DNA from 2 places in the Lysinibacillus sp. NPDC096212 genome. Region 1 is predicted to be linked to the other one. Evidence: riboswitches for the same ligand, from Rfam matches in the RefSeq annotation. Region 1 holds a riboswitch; the other holds the start of a gene.

What was found. A riboswitch is a leader RNA that binds a small molecule or an ion and turns the genes downstream of it on or off. The one in region 1 is predicted to bind cobalamin.
Region 2: it holds a riboswitch for cobalamin, as region 1 does, so the genes downstream of both, mmgD (citrate synthase) here and ACIQ7T_RS10265 (hypothetical protein) in region 1, are expected to answer to the same signal.

Annotation. Positions count from the first base shown of each region.
Region 1 covers NZ_JBIWFQ010000008.1:59,652-67,973, reverse strand. Annotated here, with positions in the region: gene ACIQ7T_RS10280 (tyrosine-protein phosphatase) at 251-1,018, opposite strand; gene ACIQ7T_RS10275 (hypothetical protein) at 1,166-1,417, shown strand; gene ACIQ7T_RS10270 (ABC transporter substrate-binding protein) at 1,654-2,616, opposite strand; gene ACIQ7T_RS10265 (hypothetical protein) at 2,618-3,160, opposite strand; cobalamin riboswitch at 3,360-3,565, opposite strand; gene ACIQ7T_RS10260 (hypothetical protein) at 3,800-4,348, opposite strand; gene ACIQ7T_RS10255 (C40 family peptidase) at 4,921-6,135, opposite strand; gene ACIQ7T_RS10250 (ABC1 kinase family protein) at 6,592-8,322, opposite strand, start outside.
Region 2 covers NZ_JBIWFQ010000034.1:25,220-33,541, reverse strand. Annotated here, with positions in the region: gene prpB (methylisocitrate lyase) at 1-508, opposite strand, end outside; gene prpD (2-methylcitrate dehydratase) at 521-1,954, opposite strand; gene mmgD (citrate synthase) at 2,053-3,174, opposite strand; cobalamin riboswitch at 3,368-3,562, opposite strand; gene ACIQ7T_RS24175 (NUDIX hydrolase) at 3,810-4,307, shown strand; gene ACIQ7T_RS24170 (CPBP family intramembrane glutamic endopeptidase) at 4,763-5,158, opposite strand; gene ACIQ7T_RS24165 (alpha/beta hydrolase family protein) at 5,614-6,546, opposite strand; gene ACIQ7T_RS24160 (helix-turn-helix domain-containing protein) at 6,619-7,719, opposite strand.

The DNA.
Region 1 (8,322 bases):
ACTTCTCCTATACGCTTCATAAGAATTTTACGGGCAGTTAATCTCCCAACTACCGATTTTGAGATGAGAGTTTTGTACCTGACGCTTCGCTTTCGGTACAGTTAAATGACTGCCCGTTACAGCGGGATAAAAATATATAGTATCTTATCATAGATTTTTAGGGTGTAAAGAGTATTTATAACGAAACATTGTAAAGGTAGTATAATACGTAAAAAATCCCTCTCACAATTTTATGCGAAAGGGTTTCTTATCATAGTAAGCAATGGTCATGCAATTGCTTACGTTTTTCTGTTGTTAAACCAAACTCTCGCTCTAAAAAAGCAGTCTTAGAACCATATCGGTTATCCATTGCATCAAATGCCGATTGTAAATAGTCCTCACGGGCAGACATTAAGGCGTAAAATTGCTGTAATTCTCGATCGCTATAATCTTGCTGAATTGTCTGAGCCATTCGTTCTACTAAGGGACGTAGATGTACATTTGTATCTAAATAGTCCTCCATGATCGTTTCCTCAGGTACATCTAACGCCAGTAAAATAAGTGCGCTGCCAATACCTGTTCGATCCTTCCCAACCGCACAATGGTGAACAAGCCCTAAATTTTCAGGTTGTTGAATCGTTGCTATTAACTTTTTAAACGAGTCATTATTAAAAGGCATTTGTGCATAAAATTCTCGGAACATCTCTAGGCTTACAATCTTATAAAAATCTTTTCCACCAGTGTTTGTAGGCATCTCAAAAGCATGATTTCCCTTTGCTGGTATTTGAATATACTTGGCATACGGAAATACCGGATTAGGATTATTTTGAGCCTCATGGTTGTCTCGATAATCAAAAATTGTTTTCACACCTAGCGTTTTAAATAGCTCCTTATCTGTTTTCGTCATTTTACCAAGTGCTGCTGAACGATAAATCAAACCATTCTTAACAGTACGCCCATCTCTCGACTTATAACCACCCATATCACGAAAATTATAAACTGCTTCAAACGGAACAATCTTCATATCAAGCTGTTTCATTCACTGCACCTCTCTCTGTTAGCAAGCATGCTTACCTCTATATTATAGAACAATTCGATATAATACCAATTTTCGCACTAGGGAATGTCATACGCTACTTTGAACGCTGAGGGGGGGATTTCAGCGAATCTTTATTGAAGCGGGGAGATGGCCGTATTACCTGATCACTTTTTCATCAAAGCGGAGCAGTTATCCACTCTAACCGATCACTTTTTCATCAAAGCAGAGCAGTTATCCACTCTAACCGATCACTTTCTCTTCAAAGCAGAGCAGTTATCCACTCTACCTGATCACTTCTTCATCATAGCGGAGCAGTTATCCACTCCAACCGATCACTTCTGCTTCATAGCGGAGCAGTTATCCACTCCAACTGATCACTTCTTCATCAAAGCGGAGTAGTTATCCACTCTAACCGATCACTTCTGCTTCAAAGTGGATCAGTTATCCACTCCAACCGATCACTTTCTCTTCAAAGCGGATCAGTTATCCACTCCAACCGATCACTTTCTCTTCAAAGCGGATCAGTTATCCACTCCAACCGACACTTCTTCACCGAAGAGAAACGGGTTTTTACCCTGACATTTCACTATTATCCATCAAAAAAGCTGCCCTTGATAAAGGACAGCTCCAAAATACTATTTAAATAACTCAGGGTAAACTGCTTTTGCTATTAACTCAACAGCTTCGCCAATACGCGGACCCGGACGGTTTGAAATATCAGTGTCTATAGAATACACCGCTTTATTTTGAATGGCAGTGATTGAATTCCATCCATCACGAGAGAGGATTTCTGCCGTTGGGTTTTCCCCATAGTTTATGGTTGTTAAAATGACATCTGGATTTTTTGCAATAATATCTTCCTCAGATACCTTTGCCCAACTTTTGAGGTCAGCAAAAACGTTCTTAACATTTGCAGCATCTAAAATCTCTTGTTGGAATGTACCAGAACCAGGTGTATATATGTCTGGCTTCGGACTAATTTCTAAATAGATATTTTTTGGTTCTTTCACATCTTTAACTTTTGCTTGGACTTCTGCAATTTTACCTTTAATATCATCATTTAACTTGTCGCCTTTATCTTTGATTCCCATAACTGTTGCGATTTGTTGGATATCCCCGTACACATCATCAAATGTTTTAGCCGATTGAATGGCAAACACTTTAATACCTGCATCTTCGAGACCTTTTAAGGCATTTAAATTTTCTTCATCGCCTCCAGTTGTATAGGCAATAACGACATCTGGCTTTAACGCTAAAATACGCTCACTATTGAATTTTACAGAATCAGAAACACGTTCAATTTTTTGCGCTTCTTCCGGATACGTATCATATTCAGTTGCACCAACGATTTTATCCCCCACACCTAGAGCAAATAAAATTTCTGTATTACTTGGTTGCAATGAAACAATAGTTTTAGGTGCGGCAGCAAACTCTACTTCTACGCCACGGTCATCCTTAACTTTATAGCTAGTTTTCTCAACTTGTTGATCTTCCTTAGAAATAGTCTCTTTATTAATATCCTCTTTCGCGCCACAGCCAACTAAAACGAGTGCTAACATTAACACAGAAAGCCATTGTAGCTTAAACATTTTCTTCATTTCATTGATTCTCCTTTTTCTTTTTCATCGGGTATGACTTACTAATAAACGGTATTTCAGCAATACCAGCCTGCTGATTCATAAAGACAGCCATTACAAAAAAGACATTGGCTAGTAATCCTAAATAATCAAAGAGAATAGCAGGTACTTCCCGTTCTTCAGATACTTTGTGCAAAACGCGATATGATTTTTTCGCCTCACTACGGCATAAATGTAATGCAGTAGCAGCCTCTGTCCCTTGAGGTAATACAAAGTTTTGTATTTCATCCTTAACATGACTAACATAGAAATCATAGCGATTACTTAGCCAAGTCAAATTATCTTCAGTTACCGCCAATTTACCTCGTACTGAGCCATTTACATGGTAAGCCATTGGTAAAATGGCTAGTAAATCATCTACTACTACCTCTACCGTTTCCTTTTTTACCGCCACCAAAGCGACGCCAATATGTGTTGTAAGGCTATCTGTTCGAATTTCAAAATCTACCGTTGATGCCTTTTCACGCATAAATGGATAACAAGAATAACGTGCATCTTTTTTCAAATCTAAGTCCCCGCTTTCCTTCGTGAAAAATTCTTACTTTATTCACACCTTCTTAGGATTCCAGCAGGTGAAAGATAAGTGTACATAAAAAAACGTTGTTCCCACTCCTAAGGAAACAACGAAAATAACATAATAGTGTCGTATAGACACAACATAGCCTATGTAATTGCCGCATATTCTCCTAGCTTCCGAAGAGTTATCATACGTTCAAACAAAGGTCGGTCTCCTGGCTTGTACAGTTCACTACATTCAATCATGTTGTGAGTCATAAAAACCTTCCCATCAGATAATTCGACAGTGGTATATCTTTATGATTCCTGTACTTACAGTTGCGGAAACAGCTTCGGTTTTTCACCGAATTCCCGATTATGCTATAGTTTAGCACCCTTATTCTGCAAGAATTATTCACTTGTTTAGCAGTTTAACATAGATTAATAGGAAAAAATAGCTGTGGAATTAGAATAAACAAATACGATGGATAAAGATCATGCAGGTATCACCTTATGCACGCGGGTGTATTCGTTACCCCACGGGCATTTCACATGCTCGTGCAGGTATTTGTTATATTTCATAGATTGATGTTATAAAAGCTATCTCTCAACGAAAGCATGCGCAAAAAAAACAGCTATTTTACATCTTTTAACGGATGGCATTCTTATATTTCTTTTTGCATTTAACATCTTCTTCTTCTTCAATTAAACGTCGAGCAATCTCTAGTAGTTTTGGGTCATTCGTTGCATCGAATAGCTTTTTAAAAGATACAATAATATCATAGCGTATCAATGTCGGGTGCTTTTCGTCTAAGCATATTTGAAATCTTTTCGCCAAATATGACACGACTAAATCTCTTTGTACCTGCCCTGCTAAACCTATTCTCCAAATCGCCTGCAAAGTATGCCTCGAAGTTTCTGTTTTTTCATCATACGTTACTGCCCAAATCTTTAAGAAGTCCTCTAATACTCTTTCTTCGGGATCACTTTTTGCTGCCAATGCGCATAAAAATTGTGCAGCACTTGCACGTACATGTCCGTTTTTGTATGTAAGAGCTTGAACAAGTTGTTCCCAAACTGAATATGTCCAATCAACTGGTTCTTGCATAATTTTCATTAATTCTTCGTATGATTTGTATTGAATATCAAGGTCACGCTCTGTTAAATTACTAAAAAGTTGCAAAATCTCTTTTTCCATGATTCATCCCTACCTTTATTGTTTCAGAACGTAAAAATGGTAAACTTGTAAGTATTGTATTAATTTCTATCATTCGTTACTTTACTACTACGAAACTAAAGTCACAAACACTTTTAATTTCAAAGTAAGGTACCTAATTATTATATTTCAAAATTATCAGAAATGAGTATCATTATGCAAGGAAACATTTCTTTCGGCTATAAAAGACACATTTTACATGTTAGCTTTATAATCGGAATTAGCCTTCTATGAATCCAAGCGAAATACGCTATAACGATGGCAATCATTATATGGATAATTGATGCTATACCTTACATCGGCTCTATTTTCATTTTAGTAACTGGTAATATGGTAGTAAATATATCTACTTATGTAAATAAATTCATCCTAGATGTTATTTTACTCATTATTCATCGACTAGTCGAGCCTAAATTAATGGATCACTATATCAGGGATGATAGGTTTACTCGCAAAATCTTGAATACCGTCAAATATTAAAAAAGGTCATCTTTGTAATTTTTTTTACAAAGATGACCTTTTCGCTATTTAAATCGTCTATATAATAGTAGGGCTTATTGAATACGACCGAAGCCTACTAAATATTGATTCCACCAATCAAGTGATTCAATGACAACACCTTTATTTTGAGCATCGATCATCGTGTTATTTCCTAAGTAAATACCTACATGCGCTATGCCTGAACCATAGCTGAAGAATACTAGGTCACCTACACGTGCTTCACTTGCTGAAATACGTTGTGTTGCTAAATATTGTTGTGATGCTGTACGTGGTAAAGATACGCCTGCTTGTTTGTAAGACCATTGCACAAGACCTGAACAGTCAAATCCTGTTGATGGGTTACTGCCGCCCCAAACATAGCTACGGCCTAAGAATTGCTTTGCAGTTGAAATTGCATCACCTGAAGATGCAGTACCTGAACCAGAACCAACAACGACTTTTTGTAGTGATTTTTCATTGTTCGCTTTGCCACTATTGTTAGTGTTGCTAGTATTACTGTTACTGTTACTATTATTATTGTTACTAGTATTATTGTTAACGTCGTTATTTGTTGCTTGTACTACTGGAGTAGCTGCTTGAAGTGCACGTAAACGAGCTGCTTCTTCCTCTGCTGCTTTACGTTCTGCTTCTAAACGTTCTTCTTCTTGTTTCGTTGCAATTTGTGCCTTTAAAGCTAGAGATTTCGCTTCATTCTCAGCTTTTTTTACTTCCATTTCGCTTTCCTTTTGTTGAAGCTCTTGGAATTGTTTTTGAAGCTCTTTTTGTTTTTCATCTAATGTTGTTTTTTGTTTCTCTAAATTAGCCTTATCCGCTTCTTGTTGATCTACTAATTCTTGGTCAGCATCCATTAATGTTTTTACCGCTACGACACGGTCCATTAAATCTGCAAAGCTTTTCGATTCAAGAACAGCACTTAAATATATACCTACAGTGTTATCTTGAGCTTGGTATGCAGCCATACGTTCACTTAAAATTGTTGAACGTTGCTCAATACGTTTTTTAGTATCTACAATATTTGCATCAACTTCTTTAATATCTGCTTGTACTTTGTTAAATACTTTTACTTTTTCATCGATCTCTTTTTGTAAATTAGTTAATTCTTCTTGTAGCTTTTTAACCTCTGTATCTATTTTAGCTTTCTTATCAATCATTTGTTGAGATGTTTCTTCTGCGTGCACTACGGTTGGTTGAACTGTATTAAATAATAAGCCGCCAGCTAGTGCTAATGCTAGCACCATCGACTTACGCCATTTATTGCGTTTACCCACGTTATTCTTCCCCTTCACTAGTCAATTTCGCTCTTCGTATTTTAATGTAATCACTGGAACGATTTCTTTTATTTTCTCTTATATATTTATTAGCCTTTTAAAGTTTAGCATTATTAGCATAACTTTTATACTATTTCACGGCTTTTTAATCGTTTAGTAAAACTCGCAACATTCTTGTAATATTCACGTAAATTCTATTAAATTCTACAAAACTACATTTTATTCTACATAACAACGTTTTTAACTGCTTTACCATTAGACCCAATTTCTGTTTTGTAATGTTTTTGTAATATTTCTCGAGAACATTTACCCATTATGCCTCTGCATAATTGCGTCCAGAATCGGCTAAAAGAAGTTAAAATAAAAAAAGGTAAGGGAGCATTTCCCCTACCTCATCTTGTCGCAAATGTATTTCAATGAACAAAGATATTAATTTCCACTCCAAGTTGGCGCTTCCTATTGCCTCATAGAACGTAACGCTTGGATAGAAAGGCGTACCAAAAGTATGGCACATAAAAACAATCCCAAGTATGCAGCTGTATTTAAATAAACAGCGTATGCATCACGAATAAATTGCGAGATTGCTAAAAGTGCTACAGAAACAATGCCAAAGGTAATACCTACGAGAAGTAAGACGAAACGGGAAAACAAATTTGTAATAAAACGAGCATTATCCTCATCCGAAAAAACATCGTGATGTAAGATAATTTTTCCACTCTCTACCCGTTGAATGAGCTGGTTAACTCGTCTTGGCATTTTGCGCAATGCCGGAATAAGCATTGCTAATTCTTCTTGTAAACGTTCCTTCGTTGCCATCGGTTCTTTAAATGGCTTCAGGAAGGATGCTCGCATATATGCAGATGAAAAATCTTTTGCTTCCGTAAAAATATCAAAATTCGGGTCAATTACCCGTAAAGTCCCCTCTAATGTTACTAATGAACGCAGCGCTAAACCTACTGCTGGATAGAAAGCAAGACCAAAATCCCGAACAACCGTAAATAACGCATGTATTAATTCTTCTGTCGGAATTCGATCCACGTAAGAAATTTTCAAGAGAATTTGATCAATTGCTTGTTCTATCTTTGCACGATCTGCATGATCAGCGTTTTCAACCAATAATGTTACACCGTCAAATAAAGTATTTGAATCATTTAGATGAATCCCCATTAAAATTAGCTTTAAGCCCTCTTGTTGTGTAGCTCCCAAACGGCCAACAGCCCCAAAATCAAGGAGGATCGGTGTGCCATCCGTCTCATCAATCTGAATATTTCCTGGATGTGGATCTGCATGAAATATACCCGAAACAAGCATCTGTTCAATGAAGGAGTATAAAACAGTCCGTGCAAACTGCCTACGATTATTTCCTAATCGATTAAATTCAGCCGCAGCATTTGCAACGCTTTTCCCCCGTACATATTCCATGACAATAATATTTTCATTACAGTATTTTGTATAGATTTTAGGAATCTTCACCTTATAATCGCTTTTAGTAAGAGCATTCGTCACCTGCAATGTATTACGAGCCTCAATATCTAAATGAACTTCCTCGCGTAACCCATCGCCAAATCCTTTAGCAAGCTCTCGAAAACCAAGTGACTCAGCCCATGTAGATTTGTTTGAAAGCCAATTGGCAAATTCCTCTAAAATATCGAGATCGTCTCGCATGATTTCCTTCACGTCTGGACGTAGTAGCTTCACCACGACTTCATCAAAATTTTTCAATCGTGCCTTATGTACTTGTCCAATAGATGCTGCCGCAATAGGCTCCATTTGAAAGCTTACAAATATTTCATTCATAGGCTTCGGAAGTGAATCTTCTAAAATTTGTGATACCTGCTCTGACGATAAAGGCTTCACATTATGTTGTAGCTTCTCTAACTCGTCAATAAAAATAGGCGAAAACAGTTCCTTACGAGTAGAAAGTACCTGACCAAATTTAATAAATATCCCACCACATTGCTCCAAAGTTATCCTTAAAGCAACGGCAAGCTCCTTTTCATTTTCTCGTTGTCTTGCGTATTTAATCGTTTGAACAACACCATTTGTCACTGCTATTTTTAACACCTGACGCAAACGCTTTTGCTGCCGCCAGTAACTACGAAGGCGCAATAATAAATTTTTTTTGCCATTCCGACGATCTCTAGCTGTAATACCACTTGGATCAAAAAGCTCAAAAACGAGGTAGAG
Region 2 (8,322 bases), on a different contig from region 1:
CTTCTACAGACCTTGCATCTGTTCGGGCAACAATAAGTAAAGTAGGTGCTATTTGTTTAATCATTTTTATTTTTTGTATCATTTCCTCTTGGGAGACGAGTGTTTTACCATTCAAATGACCACATTTTTTAGGAAGATTTTGATCCTCAAGCTGGACAGCAGCCACCCCTGCCTCTACCATTTCACGAGCTGTGCGGGCAACATTTAATACACCACCAAAGCCAGTATCGATATCCACTAGAATTGGTAAATTAGTAGCTCGGATAATATCGCTAGCACGCTGAGCAACTTCATTTGAATAAATCATTCCTAAATCAGGTAAGCCCCTGCTCGCTGTGTAAGCAGCTCCAGAAAGATATAATGCCTCAAAGCCAACTTTTTTAGCCATTAAGCCGGCCATTGCATCATGAGCTCCTGGTATTTGCAAAATAGCTGAACGAGTGATTAAAGCTCGAAATTGTTCTGCTAATTGTTTTTGTGAAACTGCTTCATTGACAATCCACGCCATCTATATAACCTCCTAAATAAATAGATCTACAAATTCATGAACATAACTATTTTCAAGAAGCTCTTTTTCAGCACAAATCTGATTAATGGTACTTAATTGTTTTTGAGAATAATGTGTACTCATGTTTTGCTGGAATTTATCAATGATTTGAGGGAATGCTTCCTCACGACGGAAACGATGTCCTAAAGGATATTCACACTCAACTAGCTCTGATGAAGTGCCATCTTTGTAATAAACTTGAACAGCATTGGCAATCGAGCGTTTTTCAGGGTCTAAATAATCAATTGTATATTGAGATTTTTCAACGACCACCATTTTATTTCTCAAGTCATCGATACGTGGATTTACGGCCACATCATCTTCATAGTGATCTGCTGTAATGTCACCATAGATGAGGCCAATAGCTGTAATGTATTGAATACAATGATCACGATCAGCTGGGTTATTAAGAGGTCCCTCTTTATCGATAATACGAATGGCAGATTCATGTGTAGTAATTTCAATTCTTTCAATTTCATTTAATCGATTTTTCACTTCATGATGTAAATGTACGGCGCATTCAGCAGCGGTTTGTGCATGGAATTCGGCTGGATAAGAAACTTTGAATAGAACATTTTCCATGACATAAGATGCAAGTGGTCTAGCAAGTGTTAATTCTTGTTTATTAAAGAGAACGTCTTGGAATCCCCAGCCAGGTGCTGATAAGGCAGTTGCATAACCCATTTCGCCCTTCACAGCCATCATGGCTAATTGCACTGCCCTGCTTGTTGCATCTCCAGCAGCCCATGATTTTCTAGAACCAGTATTAGGTGCATGTCGATATGTTCGTAAGCTCGAATTATCAATCCAAGCATTTGACAGTGCATTGATAATTTCTTGATGAGAGCCACCTAATGCCTTTGTCACAACGGCTGTTGTCGCAATTTTGACAAACAGAACATGATCTAAACCTACACGATTTAAGCTATTTTCTAGTGCTAGAATACCTTGTATTTCATGGGCTTGTATCATCATTTCTAAAACGTCTTTTACTTTAAGAGGCTCTTTACCCTCTGCAATACGTATGCGACTCAAATAATCTGCAACAGCTAATATGCCACCTAAATTATCTGATGGATGTCCCCATTCAGCCGCAAGCCAAGTATCGTTATAATCCAACCAACGAATCATACAACCGATATTGAAGGCGCCTCTAACTGGGTCAAGAACATAGGGAGTCCCCGGAATACGTGTACCGTTTGGGACGACTGTACCTGGTACTACTGGACCAAGAAGTTTCGTACATTCAGGATACTGTAAGGCTAAAATGCCACAACCCAAAGTATCCAATAAAACATAACGTGCTGTTTCGTATGCCTCTTCACTTGTAATCGTTGTATTTAATACGTAATCAGCAATATCAGTTAGTAATTGATCTGTCTTAGAAATTTCATTTGTTTTAATCATCTATATCTTCCTTTCATTGCATAATTTTGCTATACTAGTATACTGATGGACATTGGTCAGAATGCCCATCAGCTCTATGGCGAGTTGTTAAAACTTGATTATACCGATAATTCTTCAAGGTTATGACGCTCGCCAATATAATTGACACGAGGTCTAAATAATCTATTATTGTCATGCTGCTCTATAACATGAGCACATAAGCCGATTGTTCGTGATCCAAAAAAGATTGGCGTATATATTTCAATCGTCAAACCAAGCATGTAATACACGGGTGCTGCATAATAGTCTAAATTTGGGTACAAACCTTTTTTCTGTACCATCACTTTTTCACCAGCTTCACACATGTGATATAAGCGGTCATCCCCTTGCTCCAAACATAATTTGTGCAAAGCCTCTTTCATAATTTGCGCTCTTGGATCCATCTTTTTCATATATACACGGTGACCAAAGCCCATAATTTTTTCTTTATTTTGTAGTTTGTTTTCTAGCAATGTTTTAAAGCCTTCAACTGTTTTCGCTTCTAGAAGCATATACATCACTGCCTCGTTTGCCCCACCATGTAAATTACCTTTCAATGATGCGACAGCCCCAGTTAAAGCACCATACAAATCAGATTGTGTAGAGGCGATTACGCGAGCTGTAAACGTCGAATTTGGCATCTCATGTTCACTATATAAAACGAGTGACTGATCAAAGATTTCTTCTTCTAACGCAGTTGGTTTTCTGCCAGTAATCATGTAATAAAAATTAGCACTATAGGAAAGCTGGCTATCAGGCTCCACGACGTCTTGACCATTTAATACTCGATAGCTATTCGCTACGATGTTGGGCATGCCACCTAAAAGTCTATATGCTCGCGTCAAATTCATTTCAGTAGAACGATTATTGATGTGCTGATCATAGCCTGCTAAAACAGAAATTCCTGTTCTAAGTCCATCCATAGCATGTGTCCCATTAGGCAATAACTTGAAAATTTGAAAAATCTCTTGTGGAACCTGATAATTAGATTTCAACTTGTTCTGTAAATCAGCTCGTTGCTCGGTAGTTGGTATTTCCCCATGCAACAATAAATAGACAATGTCTAAATACGAATATCTCTGTGATAATTCAATCAAATCATAGCCTCGAATGACAATTTGACTTCCTACAGTGTCTAAAAAAGATAGCTTTGTTTCAGCGGCAATAATACCATCGAGACCGGGTGAATAATTTAACTCCATTCATTACAACCCCTTTGTTTAATTATTCTTGTAAGCGTTACCATTCAAACACAAAAGAACAACAAAAAAACAACTTCTACCCCTTTGAGAAGTTGTTAATCTACAAAAACATGACAGAGCAAAAAAACAGTGAATTCATGTAAATTCACAAAGATCATGCAGTAGCTAACACCTCCCTATCCTCGTAGGTCAATTGATGCTTTTCTTAGTGGCAGGTCTCCTGACTTATGATCAACGCTACAATAACACCTTCCCATTTTGACAAACAAAACAGTGGACTTGTTATCGAACTCCTAAATACAGTTGCGGGACAGTGTTGGACTCTCACCAACTTCCCTTTTAATCAAATGGAATCAAATCCATTTGAACCACCAAAATTTAGCATATTCAATTTGTCTATTCACCTTAACATAGAGTTTTCGAAACAATCAATATAGTTGAGATTTGGAGAAGCTTGAACATAAAAAGCTATTTTTCATTTTTCAAGAACTATTCTACTTTTTTTAGCACTATTTTGTACAAAAAAGATTGTTAATCAATACCATTGAAACTATTTTTATAATTTGTAAGTAAAATAGAGGATTCATATTTTGAAAAGGCGAATATTTTTTAATGACAAGTATTAGGGGGAGAATATGGGATATATTTCAGAATTAAGGAAACTTATCGGTAGTAGACCAATTATAAGCATCGGGGCGACAATTCTTGTGATAAACGATGATAAGAAAATACTCTTTCAACATCGTTCGGATACGTTGGATTGGGGATTACCTGGGGGCTCAATGGAACTAAACGAAACTTTAGAAGAAGTTGCTTGCCGTGAGCTCTATGAAGAAACAGGACTTGTGGCCAATGAATTTGACTTGATTGGTGTTTTTTCGGGACCAGATTATTATTTCCAATATCCAAATGGGGATGAAGTCTATACAGTCATTCATCTTTATGTTGCTAAAAATGTAAGTGGTGTATTGGAGAAAAAGGATGATGAGAGTTTGAATCTTACATATTTTGGTGAAAATGAGCTCCCAGATAATATGGAAAAGAGAACAAAAAATCTATTAGACAATCTAGAAGATAAATTGTGGGATTTAGGTAGTTCTTTTGCAAATAATAATAGAAATTTTAGTAAATAAAAACATTTGCTACGGATCCTACGTCTGATTGGATCGTTGCTAATGATTTTGTTAAACTACAAGCCTTAACTTCAATGCCTGGGCCACTATTATCAAACGGCTGTCAGGTATTTTAATACCAGTAATATTTGTTATCAATATTACTATTAAATAACTATAGCTTATAAAGAATTATAAGAATCTAGTTTCTATATATCAATTCTATAATTTCTATGATAATCATAGATTTTTTCTATGATCTTTCGTTCAATTCTCAGTTGGAATAAAAAAATGAAAATAAAAAGATTCCTTTGATGCACATTTTCGGAGTACCGAATGCCAACAAAAGATTCTTTTTATAACTCATTTATCAATAACTTTAAATTCACAAGGTTATTTTAGTATAAAATTCTATTAAAAGGGTATTTCGAATCATTACCAATGATTACTTTTTCGTTTATGTCCATTACTTCCGATTAGATAAATAATGGCGCTATTACATGCGGTATGAGTATATGCAACACAAAGTCGATAGAAAAGTGAGCAATTATAGCCGACTCCAGACCCTTTTTCCAGTAGAGCCAACCATAGATAACGCTAAGAGAGCCGTTAAGCAATACCGCCCGGAGGATTACGTCGCTAGTGATGGCGGTTATCGCGCCCGTGATTCCGATATGACCGAGGCCAAAAATAACCCCTGTTATAATAATAGCCAACCACACGCCGATTTTAGTTGGTCCCCTATCTTTCGCCTTTTTGATTTTGGAAGCAATCCAAACCAAAAGCGTCATCAAAAAAAGCCGGAATAATATTTCTTCTGCCGTACCGCCATAGAAAATCGCAAGCGCGGATTTCCAAACTGGAACCGCCATTTCCGCCTTCATTAGTTCAACAGACATATTCCAGAAAGGGATGCACAGTAAAACGACAAGGACACCGCCCAAAATGCCCCAAAGGACAGATGAACCGAGTATAGATTTCTGATAGCCCTTTCACTTTTCACCACCTGTAGTTCCCTCCAAAATCGGTGCGCTAAATCCAATATGTCGCGCCAAAAGCAATCCGAAAAAGCTTGCCAGCACACCTAACACCAGTGTTTGTGCAATCTGCGCAGGTATGATGATCTACATAGGTGCGTTATCTGGCAGCGGCGCAAGCGCGTACGTAAACGGTTTAACCATTACGCCCGTCACGACGCATACGGCAATAAGTAGCAAGAATAGTTTCCAGTTTATTATCTTTTTCCTGATGCAGTTTTCTCCTAAGAAATTATTTCGTGCCTATAGTTAGAAAATAAAACTAGCTATTGTTATTTACCTCCTGATGACTATTCCAATACCGAATGAATCCAATCGGCAATATCATTGATCACTTGTTGATCGACATGTTGTGCAACTTTATACTCTTTTTTTGCTTTTCGTATCTCTCCATAAACAAAAGGCATGAAAGCATGATTTAGGTTTAGATAGAGTTTATACGTTACATTGGATCTATCTCCCAATATTCTTTTGTAACCATTAAAATCCTTTTCCACTGATACATGGAAATCTTTTTCTCCTTGTAGAATAAATATGGGCTTATTTAATTCCTTGAGATAATTGGCAGATGGATGTTCGCCCATTTCTTTTAGGTAGTAGGCTCTAACATATTTTCCTAAAACTGAAGTTGATTTTGCTTCTTCATCACTTAGGTTATAGATGTTGTCAAACTTTGATGATAATGCTGCTATTTGTTTTTTTGCAATTACTTTCAAAAACTTATTCAATGAATTTAAAACTTCGTTATTTTGATCCATTAGAATTTCTTCAAATTTGCGTGGAGAACCACCCATAATAATGATTCCAGCAAACTTACCGCCTTCTGCATCAATTCGCGGAGCTAACATCCCACCTAAACTATGACCGATAATAAATATTTTGTTTGAATCAATACGTGAATCACTTTGCAAAAAATTCGCAGCGAGAATTGCATCCTCAATGGTTTCTTCTTTCACTGTTAATCCAATATCCTTTCTCATTTCTTTACCATATACGAATGTTCTTTTATCATATCGCAGCACTGCAATTCCTTTTCCAGACAAACCATTTGCAAGATCCTTAAAAGGATAAATATTTCCGATTTTTTCATCCATGTTGCTTGGACCAGAGCCTTGAACCAATACAACTGCAGGAAATAATCCTTTTGTTTCATCAGGAATGGTTAATATTCCATTCAGTGGGTACTTTGTTTCAGCACCTAAAACAATTTTTTCTTCAACCATTATATTTACCTCCTTATATTGACAACCAAAATGTAAGTGAATACATCAAGTTGGCCCTATCAGTAGTTCATTTCAAATTTGTGCTTTTAGTTTTTCAACAATACTTTTGAATTTCGGTTCATTGTGCAATGGGAAGAATGCAGGATTTTCTATAACACTTTGTACGATACTTTCTTTTACTATCTTTTCGTCTCTAGGAGCTTCAATATCATAATCCTTCAGCCAGTTTTCAATACTGTCAAAAAAGAAATCTCCTTTCAATTCGTACGGTAAAAGGACGTTCGTACAAATGTATGTGTATTTTTCGAGCATTTCCAATGCTTTTTCCGCTTCTTTTTGCATCATATAACCTTGCGCCGCAGCCATATAAAGCAACGACAACAAATTAGGGTCCAGTTTTTCTACTTTAAAGACTTTTGATATTTCGATAAAACGTTCAAGTGCCTGCTCAAATTTTTCAGGATGATTGGCTACCAACAGCAAGTATGACTGTGCAGGTGCAAGAAGGCCGTGGAGATGTTGATACAAACTGACCTGTAAAGCTTCCTTGGCCTTCTCTAAATTCCCTGTCATTTGATAGGCTTTGGAGAGTAAAAAGTTATCACTAATCGGCGGCTTCATTGTTTCGTCAAGCAATTCCAAAGCTTCCGCCGGTTGATTTAAAATGATATGACATAGCACTTCCAATGAATTTGCCTGCTTCACGATCCAAATATCATCACTTTCCTTCTTAATCCGGATACATAAATCAATGGCTTCTTGTAACAGTTCTTCTTGTTTTTCTCTTTCCGTAGCTAGGACAAAATGATTGACATATAATTTAGCTATTTGCAGTAGCAGAGGAAAACAAGAGAAATATTTCTTTATAATTGCACGGCATTGATCAAGTACATCATCAAAAGGCTTGTTGCTAAAATCCTCAGCCAGCCGTTGGTATGTTTTCTTTATATCTTTTTTTGTCATTTGCGGGAGGTAGCCAATGAGTTCATCAATGCTTATATTAAAATAGGCTGCCAATTGTGGCAGCAGGGTGATATCCGGATAGCTTTGAGCCGTCTCCCATTTGGATACGGAAGCCTTTGATACACCGACATACTCAGCAAGTTTATCTTGTGTGATACCTTTTTCTTTTCTTTTTGCTGTAATAACTTTTGCAATACTTATTTCTCTCATCATTTTCATTCCCTATACTATTATTAAAATGCATTTTACCGTCAATTCCAATGAAGTTATATTTTATTTTAGTAGAAAAAATCAACCGCAAGGCAACAAATCCAGTGATACACAAAATCCATTACGCATTTGTAAACATTTTTTGTATATTGCCAGTAGGAAATATTTTTTAATGACATAGCCAATACAATAACACTATATTCCCTTAGCCTACGGTTCGCACAATAATTGAATGAAGTGTAATTTATGGTCTAACTATTTTGTTAATAGCAGTGGTTGATGGGGGTTTTTTGACCAAATCCTAAAATTGGAGACATGATATTGCTCTAATGTATGGTTAGTTCCACACAGGGTAACTCAACTTGGTTGTTACGACTTAATACAACTAGAGATTGTTTAGTTCCACCGTCATTACATATAGATTACCCAGAAAAGTAAAAATACTTGACCTGACAAACCGTCACCCAGTATAAAACTGGGGTTTTTTTGTTTTTTCTAATCAAGTATAAGCTTTTCGGAACCTCCTCCTGTAATACAAAAAAGGATTCTTTTGATTCATACCTCCGGAGTACCGTATGTCATCAAAAGAATCCTTTTATTTTA